Regions from separate parts of the Bacillus sp. JJ1562 genome, predicted to be linked through region 1. Evidence: riboswitches for the same ligand, from Rfam matches in the RefSeq annotation. Region 1 holds a riboswitch; each other region holds the start of a gene.

What was found. Region 1 has a riboswitch for cyclic di-GMP ahead of V7097_RS03235 (sensor domain-containing diguanylate cyclase). Riboswitches for the same ligand answer to the same signal wherever they lie in the genome.
Region 2: another riboswitch for cyclic di-GMP. It lies ahead of V7097_RS10740 (peptide chain release factor 3); the one in region 1 lies ahead of V7097_RS03235 (sensor domain-containing diguanylate cyclase).
Region 3: another riboswitch for cyclic di-GMP. It lies ahead of V7097_RS16075 (hypothetical protein); the one in region 1 lies ahead of V7097_RS03235 (sensor domain-containing diguanylate cyclase).
Region 4: another riboswitch for cyclic di-GMP. It lies ahead of V7097_RS11220 (EAL domain-containing protein); the one in region 1 lies ahead of V7097_RS03235 (sensor domain-containing diguanylate cyclase).

What each region holds. Positions count from the first base shown of each region.
Region 1 is NZ_JBALOQ010000004.1:107,510-111,975, forward strand. It holds gene cyoE (heme o synthase) at 1-22, opposite strand, end outside; gene V7097_RS03225 (hypothetical protein) at 551-994, shown strand; gene V7097_RS03230 (YxcD family protein) at 982-1,269, shown strand; gene V7097_RS03235 (sensor domain-containing diguanylate cyclase) at 1,428-2,618, opposite strand; cyclic di-GMP riboswitch class I at 2,816-2,877, opposite strand; gene V7097_RS03240 (ABC transporter ATP-binding protein) at 3,160-4,269, shown strand; gene V7097_RS03245 (ABC transporter permease) at 4,259-4,466, shown strand, end outside.
Region 2 is NZ_JBALOQ010000017.1:38,926-43,391, forward strand. It holds gene V7097_RS10735 (FecCD family ABC transporter permease) at 1-940, opposite strand, end outside; gene V7097_RS10740 (peptide chain release factor 3) at 995-2,578, opposite strand; cyclic di-GMP riboswitch class I at 2,978-3,062, opposite strand; gene V7097_RS10745 (DNA-binding protein) at 3,085-3,654, opposite strand; gene V7097_RS10750 (DinB family protein) at 3,958-4,416, opposite strand.
Region 3 is NZ_JBALOQ010000024.1:64,032-68,497, forward strand. It holds gene ppsA (phosphoenolpyruvate synthase) at 1-158, opposite strand, end outside; gene V7097_RS16070 (glycerophosphodiester phosphodiesterase) at 605-1,444, opposite strand; gene V7097_RS16075 (hypothetical protein) at 1,892-2,125, opposite strand; cyclic di-GMP riboswitch class I at 2,576-2,661, opposite strand; gene V7097_RS16080 (hypothetical protein) at 3,130-3,498, opposite strand; gene V7097_RS16085 (AAA family ATPase) at 3,631-4,164, opposite strand; gene V7097_RS16090 (ornithine cyclodeaminase family protein) at 4,219-4,466, opposite strand, start outside.
Region 4 is NZ_JBALOQ010000017.1:114,079-118,544, forward strand. It holds gene V7097_RS11215 (peptidoglycan DD-metalloendopeptidase family protein) at 1-760, shown strand, start outside; cyclic di-GMP riboswitch class I at 1,160-1,244, shown strand; gene V7097_RS11220 (EAL domain-containing protein) at 1,339-2,049, shown strand; gene V7097_RS11225 (PilZ domain-containing protein) at 2,065-2,610, shown strand; gene V7097_RS11230 (hypothetical protein) at 2,696-2,905, opposite strand; gene V7097_RS11235 (hypothetical protein) at 3,032-3,400, opposite strand; gene V7097_RS11240 (helix-turn-helix transcriptional regulator) at 3,557-3,757, shown strand; gene V7097_RS11245 (peptidoglycan-binding domain-containing protein) at 4,019-4,294, opposite strand; partial or broken gene V7097_RS11250 (peptidoglycan recognition protein family protein) at 4,349-4,466, opposite strand, start outside.

The DNA of each region.
Region 1 (4,466 bases):
GTAGCTGTATTTCTGTTTTCATTCGTATCCTCTCTCCTGCCTTCTATTCAATCAATACGCCTTGGCGTATTTGCGCCCATATTTTTTAGGCCCACACGATGTGGGTCACAAAGACGAAGACATCAGGACGTGGCGTTCCTAGTCTTTGATCCTATGCTCAAAAAGTTTCCTTTGAAAATCACATGTCTCCGCCGGAGGCTTTTACTTTATTCAGCAAGGGATTGACCTAGCTAAATAATAAACCCTTGTTTTATTTATCCTACCAATTATAAAAGTAGGGAATTCTGCTGAATAAAATTATAGAATATGCTTCAAATATACTATACCATTTTTATAGCCTTTAGGATAAGAAAACCACTTTTTACCTACATTAATAGTAGATACTCTAGTAATTATTTACCAATGTCTTTTTATAGAAAAAACGAAACCCTTCCCCATCTCCATCGTATATAAAGTAGAAAGGTTAGGAAGGTGATTTACAAGAAAATATTATCATTTTAGGGTATAATGATAAAAATAAACATTCTAACTTACGGAGGTACACATTTATATGAAAAAGGTTTTATCAGCTTTAGTAGCGCTTACTCTGATTTTTTCACCACTAGGAAGCTTCGTTTTTCAAGACCAAACAACAACTGTTGAGGCAAGAGGTTATAAATCAGGTAAAAGAGGATTTAATAATAATATTGGAAACACCAATAAATCAAACTTCCAACAACAGAAAAAACAAGATACAAATGCTACAAACAAATCTACTACTCCAACCACTCCTAAAGGTGGGTTCATGTCAGGTGGATTAATGAAAGGTCTTATGCTTGGTGGTCTTGCAGGATTCCTATTTGGTGGTCTTCTAGGTGGAATGGGTATGCTTGGATCATTTTTAGGATTAATGATTAACGTTCTTGCGATTTATGTTCTGATTGTGGTTATTCGTAAAATCTTCGTGATGATTAAAGATCGCAAGAAAAATGAGGCGGATCCATGGCGTCGCTAATTCTTTCCGAACAAGAAATTATTAATGCCATTTGTGTCTATATCGGCTTAAAAAAGCAAGTAAAGCCAAAAGAGGTTGAAGTGGAGCTCATGTATGACGATGACTACGGGTTCTCCGCAGAGGCATATGTACACGATCGAAAACAGGTCCTTATCATGGCAAACCTAATTGAAGCGATTCGTTTATGGCTGGGCGAATTTCTAAACAGAGACCCCTATGCTGGAATTAAGCTTGTGTTAGACGATGAAGAAGGCATTGTTGCCCATATTAATTAAGAAAAGTGCAGGGCGCCGTCTATCCGCGATAGCACAAGATGAGCGCTGACATAAATCGATTTATGCCTTCCGAAGCTTCTGGCTTATGCCTCGAGCTGATGGCGCCTGAAGCTTGACAATAATATTGTAAAAAGCTCATCCAATTGGATGAGCTTTTATTAATCCGCAACGACAATGCGATTTTTTCCACTTTCTTTTGCAGCATAAAGCGCTTGGTCTGCTGCCTTTTTCAAGGAATCTACACTTGTTCCATTATACGGAAACACGCCAACACCAGTACTGATCGAAACGGTGATTTTTTTATCGTCAATGATAAGTGGGTGTTCACGATAGTACTCTTTTAGCGTATCGTATATTTCCATCACACCCCTATCGATGTGAGTTTTGATGAGAATCATGAACTCATCCCCTGCATAACGATAGCCTTCAATCTTATCATTACATAGCGTTTTTATTCCGTCTGCTAGTATCTTTAAATATAAATCTCCCACATCATGACCGAAGCGGTCATTGACTTGTTTTAAATCATCCGAGTCAATCATCATGACTATAATTTCGTCATTTTCGTTTCGTATTAATTGCGCTAAATCCTCATGGAAAGCACGGTGGTTTTTTAAAACCGTTAATTCGTCGGTACGAGACATCGTGTAGATTTTCGCATATAATCGGGCTGTTTCAATCGAGTTAATAACCTGTGCACCGATCATTTGCAACAGATCCTCGTGCTCCTTCCGATAGGCGAAGTTTCTAAAGCTTTGAGTCGAGATGACACCCTTTACCTGGTCATCCATCACAACCGGTACGAAAAGACAGGACCTTGTATCTTCGTCCCCTTCCCCCATTTTTGTATCAAATTCGATATTTTGGTTTTGATGCTTGAGGTGAACGATTTCTCGTGTTTTAATAACCTTTGATGTATAATTTTCACCAAAGTCTACAATACTTGGAGGAGCCTGTTCCCCATTATCCATAATAAAAATAAATTGGATATGCGCATCCCCCGGATTATGCAAGGCAATATAAAATGCATCCGCCGGCATAACACGTGAAACCATTTCATAGGACTTTTGAAGAAGAACGCTTTCATTTAAAGTTTTGCTGCAAATTTGGGCAAATTCATGAAGGATACGGTAATGTTTGTTCATCCAATGCATATTTTCCATTTGTTCGTTCATTTGTTGGAGTTGGGTTAAAAGGGTATTGGTAATCTCGAGCTCTTCTTGTTCCTGACAGTTCTCGTCAAAAAAGCTACGAGTCTCGTCAGAAATCAATTGCTTTTCTGAACCAACCTTTTTGATTAGTCCACTTAATTTTTTAAGTACGTTCAGATTCTGGATGGTTTTCTCCATGTGTAATCACTTCCAAAATTTTTATATCCAAAAATCTAGTAAAATAGTAGCAACAGAATAATATAATGGTATAAAAAAAGACTAATCAAATACCGATTAATCTTCGTTCTTACGATACGAGTAATACTCGGCAACTGGCTGGCATGTCCAAAAAGTGAATGATCAACAAGTTAGGTGAATTCCTGCCTATTGAACACTATTGGACTTAGCCCCTATAGTTTTGCGTCTTCATCTTTCAATGAATTTGCCTTTACTTTATTCAATTATCTCACTAAAGAAAGAGTATTTTAAATTGTACTATAATTATATTTCTATTTTCACGTTAGGTCAATGAAATTGACCTAATATTTTTCTAAAAATGTGAATTTTTTCCTACTACCAATGTCCTAGTTTCTTTTTCGTGACTTTTTGGAATGATACAACCCATACTTTTTCACCTTGACTATTATGAATGTTATTGTATTTTTCGCCGATTCGTGTATAATAATGCCGGATTACATAAATCCTATCATATTAATTTAATAGAAAGAAGGGGGTTGCTATGAACAGTATACCTATTATCCAATTTAATAATGTAACGAAACAATATGACAATGATCCACCTGTCCTCAACAATGTTAGCTTTGAAATTGAAAGAGGGAAATTTTATACCCTTCTTGGTCCTTCTGGATGTGGAAAAACGACGATATTACGTTTGATTGCAGGATTTATTGAACCCTCAGATGGAGAGGTTTATTTTAATGGAAAAAAAGTAAACACCACACCTGCTAACAAGCGTCAGGTTAATACGGTATTTCAAGACTATGCCTTATTTCCACATCTTAATGTATATGAAAATGTTGCCTTTGGCTTAAGAATAAAGAAGATGAAGCAATCTGATATCGATAAAAAAGTGAAAGAAGCTTTAAGCTTCGTCAATCTTACCGGCTATGAAAATCGCGAAATTAAAGAAATGTCTGGTGGTCAGAGACAACGTGTCGCGATTGCGCGCGCGATTGTCAATGAGCCAGAGATTATTTTATTGGACGAGCCATTATCTGCGCTCGATTTAAAGCTTCGTACAGAAATGCAATATGAGCTTCGCGACCTTCAGAAGCGCCTTGGCATTACCTTTATCTTTGTCACACATGACCAGGAGGAAGCTCTTGCTATGTCTGACGAGATTTTTGTATTGGATAAAGGAAAAATTCAACAAAGTGGCACCCCGATTGATATTTATGATGAACCAATTAACCGCTTTGTCGCAGATTTTATTGGAGAATCGAATATCGTTTCAGGAAAAATGCACAAAGACTTTTTAGTTGAATTCGTTGGAAAAACATTCGACTGTGTCGACCAAGGTTTTTCAGACAATGAACGAGTTGAAATTGTCATTCGTCCTGAAGACCTACAAATTACCTCTGTTGAAAAAGGAAAGCTTCAGGTTGTTGTAGATTCTCAGCTTTTCAGAGGTGTTCACTATGAAATTTGCGGCTTTGATAAGGACGGAAATGAATGGCTTGTACACTCTACCAAAAAAGCTAAGGTTGGCGATGAAATCGGACTTTACTTCGATCCTGAGGCAATTCATGTTATGCGTCTTGGTGAAACAGAAGAAGAATATGATCGTCGCTTAGAGGCATATGTGGACGGGGAAAGCCATGGAAAATAAGCTCACCCGTAATTTATATTTTATCCCTTATGCACTATGGATTCTTATGTTTGTTATTGCACCGATTACACTTGTCCTCTATTATTCATTTTTCGATATAGAGGGAAATCTATCTTTAATAAATTATAAAACGTTTTTCACGCCAATTTACTTAAAAATGACATTAAGTTCATTTTGGTATGCGTTTTTAATAACAG
Region 2 (4,466 bases), on a different contig from region 1:
TCACTAAAATTCCACCTAGCAGCGCACTTATAGGAAGAACACGCTTATGGTCCGATCCAACGAGTAGTCTTGTGATATGCGGAACCATCAACCCAATGAAACCGATCGAGCCACTAACAGCTATTGTGACACCTGCTAAAAGGGAAGCAACGAGGATTAGCATTCTATGCAATCTTGACACATTAAAGCCCAATGTTCCCGCTGTTTCATCTCCAAAAAGCAAGGCATTAAGGGCACGATATTGACTCATTAAAATGACCATACAAAAAACGGCCACAATAAATGGAAGGGTTAAATAGCCCCACTTCGCACCCGCTAAACTACCTGACATCCAAAAGGTAGCATTATGTAATCCTAATGCATTTGGTGCACTCAGCGTAATAAATCTTGTCAAAGCATCCATCATGAGGGCGATTGCGACACCTGATAGTAAAAGATGAGTGACATTTATTCTACCGTTCACTCTTGAGAGGATGTAAACTAATATGATCGTCACAGCAGCTCCGATGAATGCGCTGATCGACAGTGAATAAGTACCGAAAATTGAAAATGCGCCAAACAGCATACCTAAAGTCGCCGTTGCGGACGCGCCTGATGAGACCCCAAGAATGAAAGGATCAGCCAGATGGTTACGAACCAATGCCTGCATAACAACCCCTGTAATCGCCAACGAAGCACCAACGATCATCCCTAATAATACCCTAGGCAGACGCAAGCCCCAGACGATATTATACTCAACCTGTGTCCAGTTATTTTCAATAGTAAGAAATGGAAGTTTTGCGAGAAGAATCTTGATAACTGTTCGTGGATCAACAGAAACAGGTCCAATTCCAATCGCCAAGAGAATAGAAACAATGCTAAAAACAAGTAGCAGCACTGTAATAACCTTCATATTCGGTTCATCTTGATTGAAGATTTTTCGAAACGAATTTCTGTTCATAGTTAATCCTTTCAATAATCGTAAACGCCCAGAATAGTTTCTGAGCGTCTTGTTTTAAACACCTTTATAGTCATTGCTTTCAAATAAGTCAATTAGTTCGACGTCTTTGTTTTTATCCTGGAAATAGCGATACGTAAAATCATTTTCAAACAAAACAACATAGCGCTCGTTACGGTCGCGAACAAGTAAACTTCTTGAATCGAATAGACGTGTGTCCACATTCTTATTAGCAATCCATCTTGGGATGCGTGTTCCAATCGAGGTGAATTCAACTGAAACATTGTATTCTGCCTCTAAACGATATTCAAACACATCATATTGAAGTTGACCAACTGCACCCAAAATGAAATCTTCATTTGACTCTTGTCTGAATAATTGAATCGCCCCTTCTTGAACGAGCTGCTCAATTCCTTTTCTAAATTGCTTCGCCTTCATCACGTTCTTTACGCGAACCTTACGATACATTTCCGGCGGGAACACAGGTAACTCTTGATAATGCATATCTTCTTTACCAGCCGTTAATGTATCGCCGATTTGGTACACGTTCGGGTCATAGATTCCGATTATATCACCAGGATATGCCTCATCAACTGTCTCACGGCTTGCCGCCATAAACTGTTGAGTCTGATTCAATTTGATCGATTTACCTGTACGAGTGATGTTAACGCTCATTCCGCGTTCAAACTTTCCAGAGCAGACACGTAGGAATGCAATCCGGTCACGATGCTTCGTATTCATGTTGGCTTGGATTTTAAAAATATACCCTGAGAACGTTTCGTCCTCTGGTGGGACTAAACCAAGATTTGTTTTACGTGGCTTCGGTTCTGAAGCAAATCGTAAAAACGTATTAAAAAATGTTTCCACCCCAAAGTTTGCGAGCGCACTTCCAAAAAATACAGGAGTAAGTTCACCCTTGGCGACACGCTCCACATCAAAATTGTTTCCAGCTTCGTCTAGTAAAAGCAACTCGTCTTGTGAACTGTCATAAACCGGACTTTCAGTAATAGCTGGATGCTTGCCGTCCTCAAGCTCCTGTAATGGAATGAGTTTTTCATCTTCATTACCAGTAAAATGAACAAACCGATTGTTAAAACGATCGACAATCCCTAAAAATCGTTTTCCCATACCCACTGGCCAGTTCATTGGATAGGATTCAATGCCTAGAACCTCTTCAATTTCAGCTAAAAGTTCAAGTGGATCCTTACCTTCACGGTCAAGCTTATTAATGAATGTAAAAATCGGAATTCCTCTCATGCGACAAACTTTGAAAAGCTTAATCGTTTGTGGCTCAACACCCTTTGTGGAATCGATGATCATCACAACACTATCCACGGCAGTTAGCGTACGATAGGTGTCCTCACTAAAGTCCTCGTGCCCTGGTGTATCCAGAATATTGACATAGAAGTTTTCATATGGAAAACTCATAACACTTGATGTTACGGAGATTCCACGTTGCTTTTCGATTTCCATCCAGTCCGATGCGGCGAATTTCCCTGATTTTTTTCCTTTTACCGTACCCGTTTCTCGAATTACATTTCCAAAAAACAATAGTTTTTCTGTCATCGTGGTTTTCCCGGCGTCCGGGTGTGAGATGATGGCAAAGGTTCTTCGTTTTTGTACTTCATCTATATAACTCATGCAAATTTCCCTTCCGTTATCACGAATTGTATCTAAAAAAATATATCACAATTAAAAAAGAACTACAACGTGAATTGATTCCAATTTTGCCGAGGAAAACCATCAAAAAAAAAGCATTTATGTGATACAAATCACATCCTGCAATATAAGTTCCCACTATACTGAAGGTAGAAATAGAAAAATACTCTAATGAGGTGAAGGTTCATGTTTGCAGCATATTTTATTCTTATTAGTATTATTCTCATTTGTGTCGGTTTTACAGTACAAATTATGAACGGCATTAGAGAAATAGATAGAAAATCACTAGATAATTAATCTTGAAAAAGAAAACGGGAGAAGCTAGTTTTTCTACTAGACTCTCCCGTTTTTTCGTCATCATATAAAGGTACCCTTCCATTCTATAGCAACCCGGCCGCCATAGAGAATTCTCCTTAGGCCCGTGGCTTTGCGTCATCGTTTTTCAACAATTTTGCCTTTTGTATAGTTTGGTCGTCTATCTATGCTGTCTATCTAATAGCTTTACTCATGCGCTGATATTTACGTTGAATGCTAATTGGACTACGGTTTAGCCTTTTTCCAATATCAGAAAATGGTGTACCCGTTGCCACAAGCTCGATCATGGAATGAATTTCAACAGTTGTCCATGAGCGGTAATTGACCCTCTTTTGCTTTGAACGTTCCCCTTCAACCCAGCTAGGTTCAGGAACGATTGCATTTTTTTCAATCTTCGAGAAATCAATTCGGTCTTTGTTGTTTTTTGCCCAACCCCAAAAATCTTCGGGTTTAATAAAGTAAAACTTTCGTGTGTTTCGTGTTGCTTTTTTTGTGTACTTTAGTCCATGGTTGTCAATCCATAGCTTTACAGACTTTGGATCAATTTTTAATAGAGTTGCCAATTCATGCATCGTTAACTGGCCAGTGAAAGATTTCGTGTTTGAAAGCCCTAATCTCTTAATTTTTAACTCAACCGCCGTTTCTGTTCTATCGAGGTGACCTGCAATCGTAGAGATCTTCATACGACCTACATTATCTTTCAAAAACTCTATTTCCTCATACGTCCATGTTCTTTTCTTCAAATCAAAAATCCCCTTTTCATTCTTAATAGTACTAAGAATGAAAGGCCTTTTGATGACATACTCTTATCATATCATACTATTGAACTAAAAAAACACCGGTATTTTTATTTTCCCTTGAATTGTCAAGTGCTTTTTATACTCTTTATAGTTTGCGAGCATTTATGTGACCCATACTATCTTTTCCTCTCTGAAAATAGGTATATGGATAGTCATATCTTTGCGACGCCAATCGATAGATTTCCATAAAAATCGATACAATCACAAAAAGCAAAAGCCTAGGGAATTGTCCTCAGGTTTGGTAGTTTAATTATTTTTAATAACAAGCTTCATCGCATGGATCTGGCCTAAATGATAGGATATATGGAAGAGTGCTAGGTTGGTTATATCACCGAAGGTTTCAAGCCCGAGAAATGGTTGTTTCAATCTTTCTTCAAATCGTTCAATGGGGATTTGCTGAGTTCTGGTTACCTGTTCGGTAAATTGAGTTACCATAACTGCTAATGATGGGATGTCTCCATTCCAACTGGCAGGACTAGTTCCTTTTGCAAAGAGATCCATATAATTTTCCGGTAGAAAAGTAGACTTCTTCGGATAACCAAACATAAATTGTTCATTGATGGTAACGAGATGCCCTACATGCCAAAGGATTGTATTATTAAAACCGTCCGGTTGAATGGTAACTATCTCGTCCGTTACATCCTCCAACTCGCCAAGAAAACGACCTTTTAACAATTCAAATTGTGTTAATAAATAGTGACTCATTTTTAATTCCTCCTGTTTTTTCAAGTGGTAGTAATCTATATGGCAATTTT
Region 3 (4,466 bases), on a different contig from region 1:
TCGATTGCTTTTTGATATCCCACTGTTGTAACACAAAATCCTTCTGGCACTTGTATTCCATGAATCTTCGATAGTTCCCCTAATTTCAACCCTTTTCCACCAACGAGCAAAACCTGTGTTTTTTCTATTTCCTGCAAACCAAGAACAAAGGAACTCATTTTATATCCCTCCAAGAAATCTCATTAAAGTTCTATTGCATTCTAACAGTAGTAAATGAGAATAAACAGTCTATTTTGACCTTATTTAATTTGCTATAATTAAGTTAGGAAGAGTTCAAAAAATCGCTAAACCTTATTCCACAGTTGTTAGCTGATGCCCCGGTACAACCACTCGAAAGCACATATGACTTTTAGCCCACAATGAATTTGGTTAAAAACATCTATTTTCCATTTAATCTGTTTATTTTCCCATACCTTATAATAATATGAGATATCAAGTTCTTAATTAACCTGCATTATTGTTTATAAAGAAAGATAATAACCTTTTTTTCGGCCAAAAATTAATTAAAAATTATTTAAAACGTTAAACTAATTCCTTGGAGAAAAGATCCATACAAAAAAAGGAGTAGCAACTACTCCTTTTGTCAAACTATATTACAGTAATTTTATTTTCCAGGATCTACATAGTCCGGATAATCAGTAACGATTGCGTCAACCTTCATTTCGAATAGAAAGTCAGCTACTTCTTGACTACGTACTGTCCAAGATCCAATTTGCATACCAAGAGAGTGAACTTGATTCACTAATTCATCTGTCACCATTCCATAATGGGGGTTAAACCAATCCGCATATGTTGAAAATTCTTGTAAAGCTTTCATTGTTGTATCTGCACGGTTAGAAGTTATTACACCAATCGGGACATTAGGAAGAAGCTTGTTCATTTTTTTCATGGATTCAAAGTTAAAAGATTGAATAAGGATTTTTTCATTTTGCGGTTTATCGAGATTTCGTTCTTTTAATGCTTCTGCTACTTGTTCTTCAATACCAGGGTATAGCTCCGGAGCCTTTAATTCTATGAAAATTCCAATTTTCCCACGGTAACGATCAAGAATCTCTTCAAATGTTGGGATTTGTTCTCCTGCAAATTGTTCCCCTTTCCAGCTACCTGCATCAAGACTTCTAAGGCTTCTAAACTGTTCAAATGTTAAATCTCCTACTTTTCCTGTTCCATTTGTTGTACGATCCACTGTTGTATCATGAATCAATACTAATTCACCATCTTTACTTCTTTGAACATCAATTTCAATATAATCGGCTTTCATATCAACTGCTAAATCATAACCAGAAACTGTGTTTTCAGGAGCATGACCTGATGCACCACGGTGTGCTACATTTTCCACTTGTTTTCTTTCGCCTACTGTCGGTCCTTCTGCAAACGCCTGACCAAATGGGCTTAATAACAACGAAAAGGCCATCCCTGTACCGATTAATAATTTTTTGCTCATATTCTCCATCTCCTATCTAAAATATGTATTCAAACATATTCTAGAAAAGGGATGTTAAGCTAGTATATAGATATGTTCATAGCTTGATAACAATTGTGTTAACAAAATTCAACCTTTTTCCTTACGTTTTTTTACAATTCTGCAAATTAATTTATAGAATAGGGATACTCTATTACTACATTTTACTTACGACACTCGATAATGTGATACTAAACATTATGACTAGTTCATTTCTAAAACCCATCTCTAGTGAGTGTGGATTTTCCCTCTAAAGTAGTAATCCTTCTTAAAGTAATGCACCCGCTTAAATAAATTTTTTCACAATATTGTCAGCGCGTCGGACCACCCGTCGTAAACGTACTGATCTCCGGGGTGACCGTCAAATCCGCGCAGGTAGAAAGTCATCTCGGTGCGGTAACTCACCTTCAAAAAGCTCAACTAAAACCTTTAATCAACACCCACCATAGAACCTCTAACCTGTTCATATGCTTTTTCAATATTCAACAATAAATCTTTCCGAAATATATCACTACATATAAAAACATTCGTAATTTCACTTTTTACCGATGAATAGGCAAATTCTATACTTTTACTTAAAGACAAATTTTGCAATTTTTCAGTAGACATTTGGTTCACTATTTCTTTTTCGAAATATTCAACAGTTCCAAATAACACGGTCAAGATAAACATCTCCTTATTATATGAAAATCATAGCTAGAACAGCCAATATCTGTTAAGCTAACTACCTTACTAATTTATATTTACAGACGGTGGATATGAATTTCAGATTATTCTTAAACATATTGTCTTGTTTGCTTCTCTTTATTTAATAATACTTCAAACGACTTTTTTCTATTGAATCTAGCACTGCGACATTCTGAACAATTCATAAAGCGATTTCCTTTATCATAAAAGTCATTAACGGATTTTAGTTCTTTACACTTAAAACAAACTTGTTCTTTACTGATAGTCTTCATCTTATTTCAACCTTCTTTCGTATTAATCAAGATTCATTTTATAGCCATTTATAGAAGCTCCTTTGTTTTTAAAATAAAAAAATCCACCAAAAAGATGGTGGATAAATTTGGATAAATGGTTATTTCTATAACCGATATATTTATTCACAAACTTTTTGGCAACTCGGCTATCATAGTTATCAGAACCTTAGACCCGCAGCTTTGCGTCCTTACCTTTCGATAAGTTTGCCTTTTTCAATTTTTGTCAATAGTTTAAATAAACCAATTTAACTATAAAACGAAAGTTGGAGTTTTTCAACAATTTTCAACAAAATACTGCAAAATCATCCCTAAAATAGATAATTATACCTGTATAACGAGTTGGGTCCTTTGGCGGCCTGCCAAAAGCTGATTCAGCAAATGACCTTCAATACAGGTGTATTATAATGAAGTCAACAATAGGTCACAATCTTAGAATGTTAAGATTCCAAAAAAAACTAACCAGTCACAAGTTGCTCAAGCTATTGGATTTAGTGAAAATTCTTTAATTAGATTTGAGATTGCCTAAAGGACCCTGAATGAAAAGTTAATTTATAAGTTTGAGGAGTTTTACGAAGTAAGTGTTTCAAAGATAAAAGTTGAATAAAATAGCCCACACAACTGTGAGGGCTATAATAATAATAATAATAAAAGTCCTACCTCTGAAGAAATAGATTGCTTACCCAATCCTTATTGTTTTGTAATTGCTCCCATACCTTCTAGCACAATTTTTGCATCCTTATTAAAATAAGGAATTATAGCCTCACGAAGCAATAGCTGAGAGTTTTCTTTTATTAATAATTTTATTCCTCTTAAATCAAACCTTGTAGAGTAAGTATTAATTGTATTTATTATAGCTAATTCATTTCTTTGTAACGGCTTGTAATTTGAATTATGCATGTCAATTAGGACTTTCAATAGATCTCGAGCATTTCTATTTAGGAAATTCCTTTTAGAATTTAGAAAATCGATATTTTCTTCAATGTATTTTCTTGCCGTGACTAGATCAAGTTCATCCACGCTGTTGTTAATTTCTTTAATTATCTGTTCGATATCCATATATAAGCTCCTTTAAAATATGTCGAATATTGTCTGCTAATATTGATATCGGTTAGAATCCCAAAGAGTTAAGATTGCCTCAAATAATAAAAAAGCCCTATCTTCGAGGAGACAGGGCACACTTGGGAAATATTAATTAATCTTGTTTAGCTTTTCTTTTATATTGTTGATAATAACATTGACGCTAACTTTTTCGGTGTCTATGTACTCTGCAAAGTCGTTTTCTATATAGGCTTTCAAGCATTTTTCAGTTTGTTGAAAACACCAATTTCCTTCTTCCTCACCACGTTTCCTCAGCCTTTCGTAAATGGTTTCTTTACTAGCCGTCAAACAAAAATGATACGTTTGCTCATCCATACTTTTGAAACCATTATATATGTAATGAAAGTATTCTAGTTTCCGAATAGTCATCGGTACAATAAGGTTCATTTTATAGGTTGTAATTAACCGTTTTGCCACCTCAACGGTTAATTCTTTCCATAAACGCAAATCTTGAAAATCGCCTGTTTCTGCTTCAAGTCTTTTTATTTCCTCTGGAACCACATTTCTCAACATAAAACCTATCTCTTCAGGATCATATATCATACTATTTTTTATTTCTTTTTGAAGCTCATTCGCAATAGTAGTTTTCCCTACTCCAAATGCTCCGTTTATCATAATGATCATATTACTATCCCCTACAAAGATATTTTTCTTCCCCTTGAGTCTATAAAACTGCGATTAATCTAAAAAATTTATGTAACGCCCTTTTTTATATTTCTTTGCTTTTTGATAAACATGCCAAGCACCTACTAAATCTTGAAAAGCTAATCCGACAGAACCATAAATTGTCGTTTGTTCATCTTTTTTTCTACCTAATTTATCGTTAGTCATAACCTCTCCTATTTCAGCATGAATGGCATCTGCTGATAATCCCACTCCTCCAATTGCACCCATTTGAACTGCAAATTGACGGTCATCGCAAACAA
Region 4 (4,466 bases), on a different contig from region 1:
TAATAAAAAACCATGGTTTGGAAATTATGTTATTATTTCACATAATTTCGGAGGATCCACCACTTATAATACAGTATATGGTCATTTGAATAGTACCGCAGTAAGTGTTGGTTCTACCGTGAGCCAAGGACAAGTTATTGGATATGAAGGTAACACAGGAGACGTAGTAGGACCATCAGGAATCCATTTACATTTTGAAATTCACAGAAATGGTGCTGCAATAAATCCAGCACCATTAACAGGCGATTGGAAATTTATATCTAGTGGCTGGACTTATAAGTATCTAGATGGAAGTTTACATAAGGGTTGGTTAAAGGATAATGGAACATGGTATTACACCGACACCTCATCAGGTATTATGAAGACTGGATGGGTTTTAGTGGGAACAACCTGGTATTTCATGAATACCAGTGGTGCAATGCAAACTGGATGGATTGTAGATGGTAGCCATTGGTATTATCTTGCGTCAAACGGAGCAATGCAAGCTGGATGGGTACAGGATGGAAGTCATTGGTATTATTTAACTGAAGTTTCTGGTGGAGCAGTCCCTAAAGGAGCGATGCAAACCGGATGGTATTTTGACGGAAGTTCTTGGTACTATTTAAATCCTGTATCAGGTTCAATTCCTAAAGGAGCTATGTACACAGGATGGAACCGTATTGATGGCAAAGACTATTACTTCTACAATAATGGAGTTATGGCAAAAAATACAACTGTTAATGGACGTTACTTAGGTTCAGATGGGGCTGCAACAAATTAATAGTTGTTTGACCTGAAATAAGATATATACATTATATGAAACTAGTATTATAAAAAAGGGTTTAACCTTAGTGTTTAATACATTTTTTGCCCTCACCTTTGTGAGGGCTGTTTCTTTATTATTAAAAAAGCCACCTACTGCTTCAAAATAGGTGGCTCTAGCGCAAAAGCCGGAATCCTCCTTTCCAACTCCTACGCAAGCCTCGTGATGATTATAAATCTAAAAATTACCAAATGCAGTTAAATTTGTCACACTTATAAAAAAATACAAAATTCGACATAAAAAGGTATAAAATAACTAAATTATTCGTTTCCCGAAACTTTTTTGTCAATTTTTGTTGAATTCGCACGACTTTTGTCTTATGCTATATATGGAAAAAGCATTACATTTGAATAAGCTATACGATAACGGCAAACTTATCGAAAGATAAGGACGCAAAGCCACGAACCTAAAGCACACTTGCTATGGTAGTCGGGTTACCGAATTTAGCGGAGAAAGATGACTCCCGTTTTATTTCGGCGTAGTCATCTTTTTTTTATATTCTAAAAAAGTAAGAATGAAAGGGGTGATTACCAAAAATGATTAAAAATTTAATACACAATGAACTATTCACACATTTTTTCCAACCCATCATTGATATTCAAACATGGACTAGGTTAGGATATGAAGGACTTCTTAGAACCTCACATACTGCAAACCCAGAAGAAACTTTTAAACTAGCAAAAACAGAAAAACAGCTCTATGAATTAGATTCGCGGTCTATTCATAAAGCTGCTTTTACCTTCCATTCGGCAGGATTTTCAAAAAAGGACGGTCATTTGTTTTTAAATGTATTTCCATCTACTATTACAAATACAAACTTTCTGCCCTTTATAAAGAAAATTATTACCGAAAACAACTATATAAGTCAACAAGTCATATTTGAAATTAGTGAAATGGAATCAATTAACGATTATATAGGTTTAAAAGAGAATATTTCCAAATTAAAATCAGAGGGTATTCAATTTGCAATTGATGATGTCGGAAAAGGAAACTCTAATCTCAAATCGATAATTGAGCTAAATCCAGATTTTATTAAATTTGATAAGTATTTCTCTAAGAACCTGTATAGGGATACTAAAAAACAAGCAATTATTAAGACTATTCTCCATTACACTAATAGTCATAACATCAAATTAATTCTAGAAGGGCTTGAAACTGATGTAGATTTAGCAGTTGCAAAAGCTATTGGTGTTAAGTATGCTCAAGGCTATATATTGGGAAAACCAAAAAGCCTTAAAATTGTATAATTGAGGTGATAATTTTTGAATTACATAGTTTTATCACAAACTATAATATTAGTATTTTTGTTAATTTTATTTATTAGAGATGAACGAAGATTAGTAAAACAAGCTCATATAATTGAAACTTTAAACAAAAATAATAAATCATTAAAAAATCAATTATTAAAAGTAAATAAATTCAAGCCAGTCAACAAAAGACATTCTTATAGAATTGAACTCCCTGGAATAGATAGCAAATTTACTCTCATTGATATTGGTAACAATTCTTTAGGGGCATTAAAAAATAGGTCTTTTAACGGAATGATTAATGATATTAGTGTTGGGGGACTAAAATTTCATTCACCTTATGAATTTCCCGTTAAATACAATATTATTATTAAAATAAACTTTACTTTCCAAGGTGAGGAATTCGATTTAAGAGGTAAAATTATCCGAAGGGAAGATCACATTAAAGGAAAGTCAGTTTCATACGGTGTTGAGTTTGTTGATTTATCTGTAAATGACACCAAAAGATTAAACGTAACACTACACAATTATCAAGTTACACAAAGGAATAAAATAAGTTAACAAATAGTTTAAGCCCCACTTACGTGAGGGCTCTTTTTATATTTTACAAATAAAAAAGCCTAATCTCCATAGAAATAGGCCTTCCTCATGTTAATCTTACCCAGTTTATTTCCTCAAATTGCTTTATCGCTTCTTCAATTACTTCTTCTTTTATACCTTCCTGTTTAATCCGAACAGATGTTAAATCAGATGCATCGGGAAAAACAAATACATCATATATACCATCTACTTCAAATATCTGCAAATACACTTTAGAATTAATCACTTTGGTTGCAGTTAATTCTTTTCGTTCCATAATACATTCATCCCCCCATTTAGAGGATTCAATAAGGAGAGAATTATTCCTTTGTTATTTTGTGACAAATATGTGAACGATAGGGAAAAAGACCTAACTCCTAAGAGATAGATTGCTTACCCATCCTTATCGTTTTGTAATTGCGCCCATACCTTCTAGTACAATTTTAGCATCTTTATTAAAGTAAGGGATTATATCCTCACGAAGCAATAGTTGAGAGTTTTCTTTGATAAGTAATTTTAATCCCCTTAAATCGAACTTTGTAGCATAAGTATTAATCGTATTTATTATTGCTAATTCATTTCTTTGTAATGGCTTGCAATCTGAATTATGCATGTCAGTTAAAAGTTTCAATAGGTCCCGAGCATTTCTATTTAGGAAATGCCTTTTGGAATTTAATAATTCAATATTTTCTTCAATGTATTTTCTTGCCGTTACTAGATCGAGAGCATCTACGTTGTTGTTTATTTCTCTAATTATCTGTTCTATATCCATTTTTAAGCTCCTATAAAATTATGTCGAATATTGTCTAACAACAATAATATCGGTTACAAAACAACGATTTGAAGAAATTTTCATATTAACGTTGTTGAAAAAAGGATTCCATAATTGTAAAATTCCTTTAGATTCTAGTAGAGAGGTTGTATTATTATGAAACCATCAATTGGTCACAATCTTAGAATGTTAAGTTTCCAAAAAAACTTCACACAATTGCAGGTTGCTCAAGCTGTTGGAATAAGTGAAAATTCTTTGAGTAGATATGAGCAGGGCCAAAGAACGCCAAGCGAAGAGTTACTCTATAAGTTTGCGGAATTTTATGAGGTGCCTGTTTCAAAGATAAGAGTTGAATAAAATAGCCCAAACATCCATGAGGGCTTTTTTAAATTTCAAATAAAAAAGCCCCTTCTCCGAAAAGACAGGGCTACTACTAAAGAGTTTTTGGTGCAATATTAATTTATCCATTAAAGAAAATCTTTATCCAACCGAAAAACGATAACCACAAAGGAATACTAAGCAACGTTCCCCAGAAAAATTCTTTTGGAAAATTTTCTTTTTGTTGCATTTCATCACGTCCCTAGTACTTATATACCCAAGACTTTAAGAAATTATAACCTATTTACTCGTTTCTAACCAATGTTTACGATACACATCTAAGACTTGAGCAAATGCCCTTGCTGTGTAATAATCATACACACCGTTTTGTGTACGAATCATTTGATCCTGCTGGAACTGTTTCACCTTACCAGCTGTCCAATCGTCATAGATGTCTCTATCTTTGTCGGATTGCATAATATAACCTAATGCAGCCAATTGTTGGTGCACAATCCGTACACCTTCACCTTTATCACCAACTTTTAGTGGCAACTCCCCCACCCCTTTCTCAGGCACTTGATTTAGTAATCCTGTCGATACACCTAAAACTTTAGTTTGTGGCTCCCATTGAAATTCCTTTATAACATCATTAATGAACTTTTCCCATGTGATACCGTATCTATTTAAAGCATTATCCGGATCAGTTTTTCGACCTGGGTCAAGTGTTTTATGAGAAACAATGTGTTTT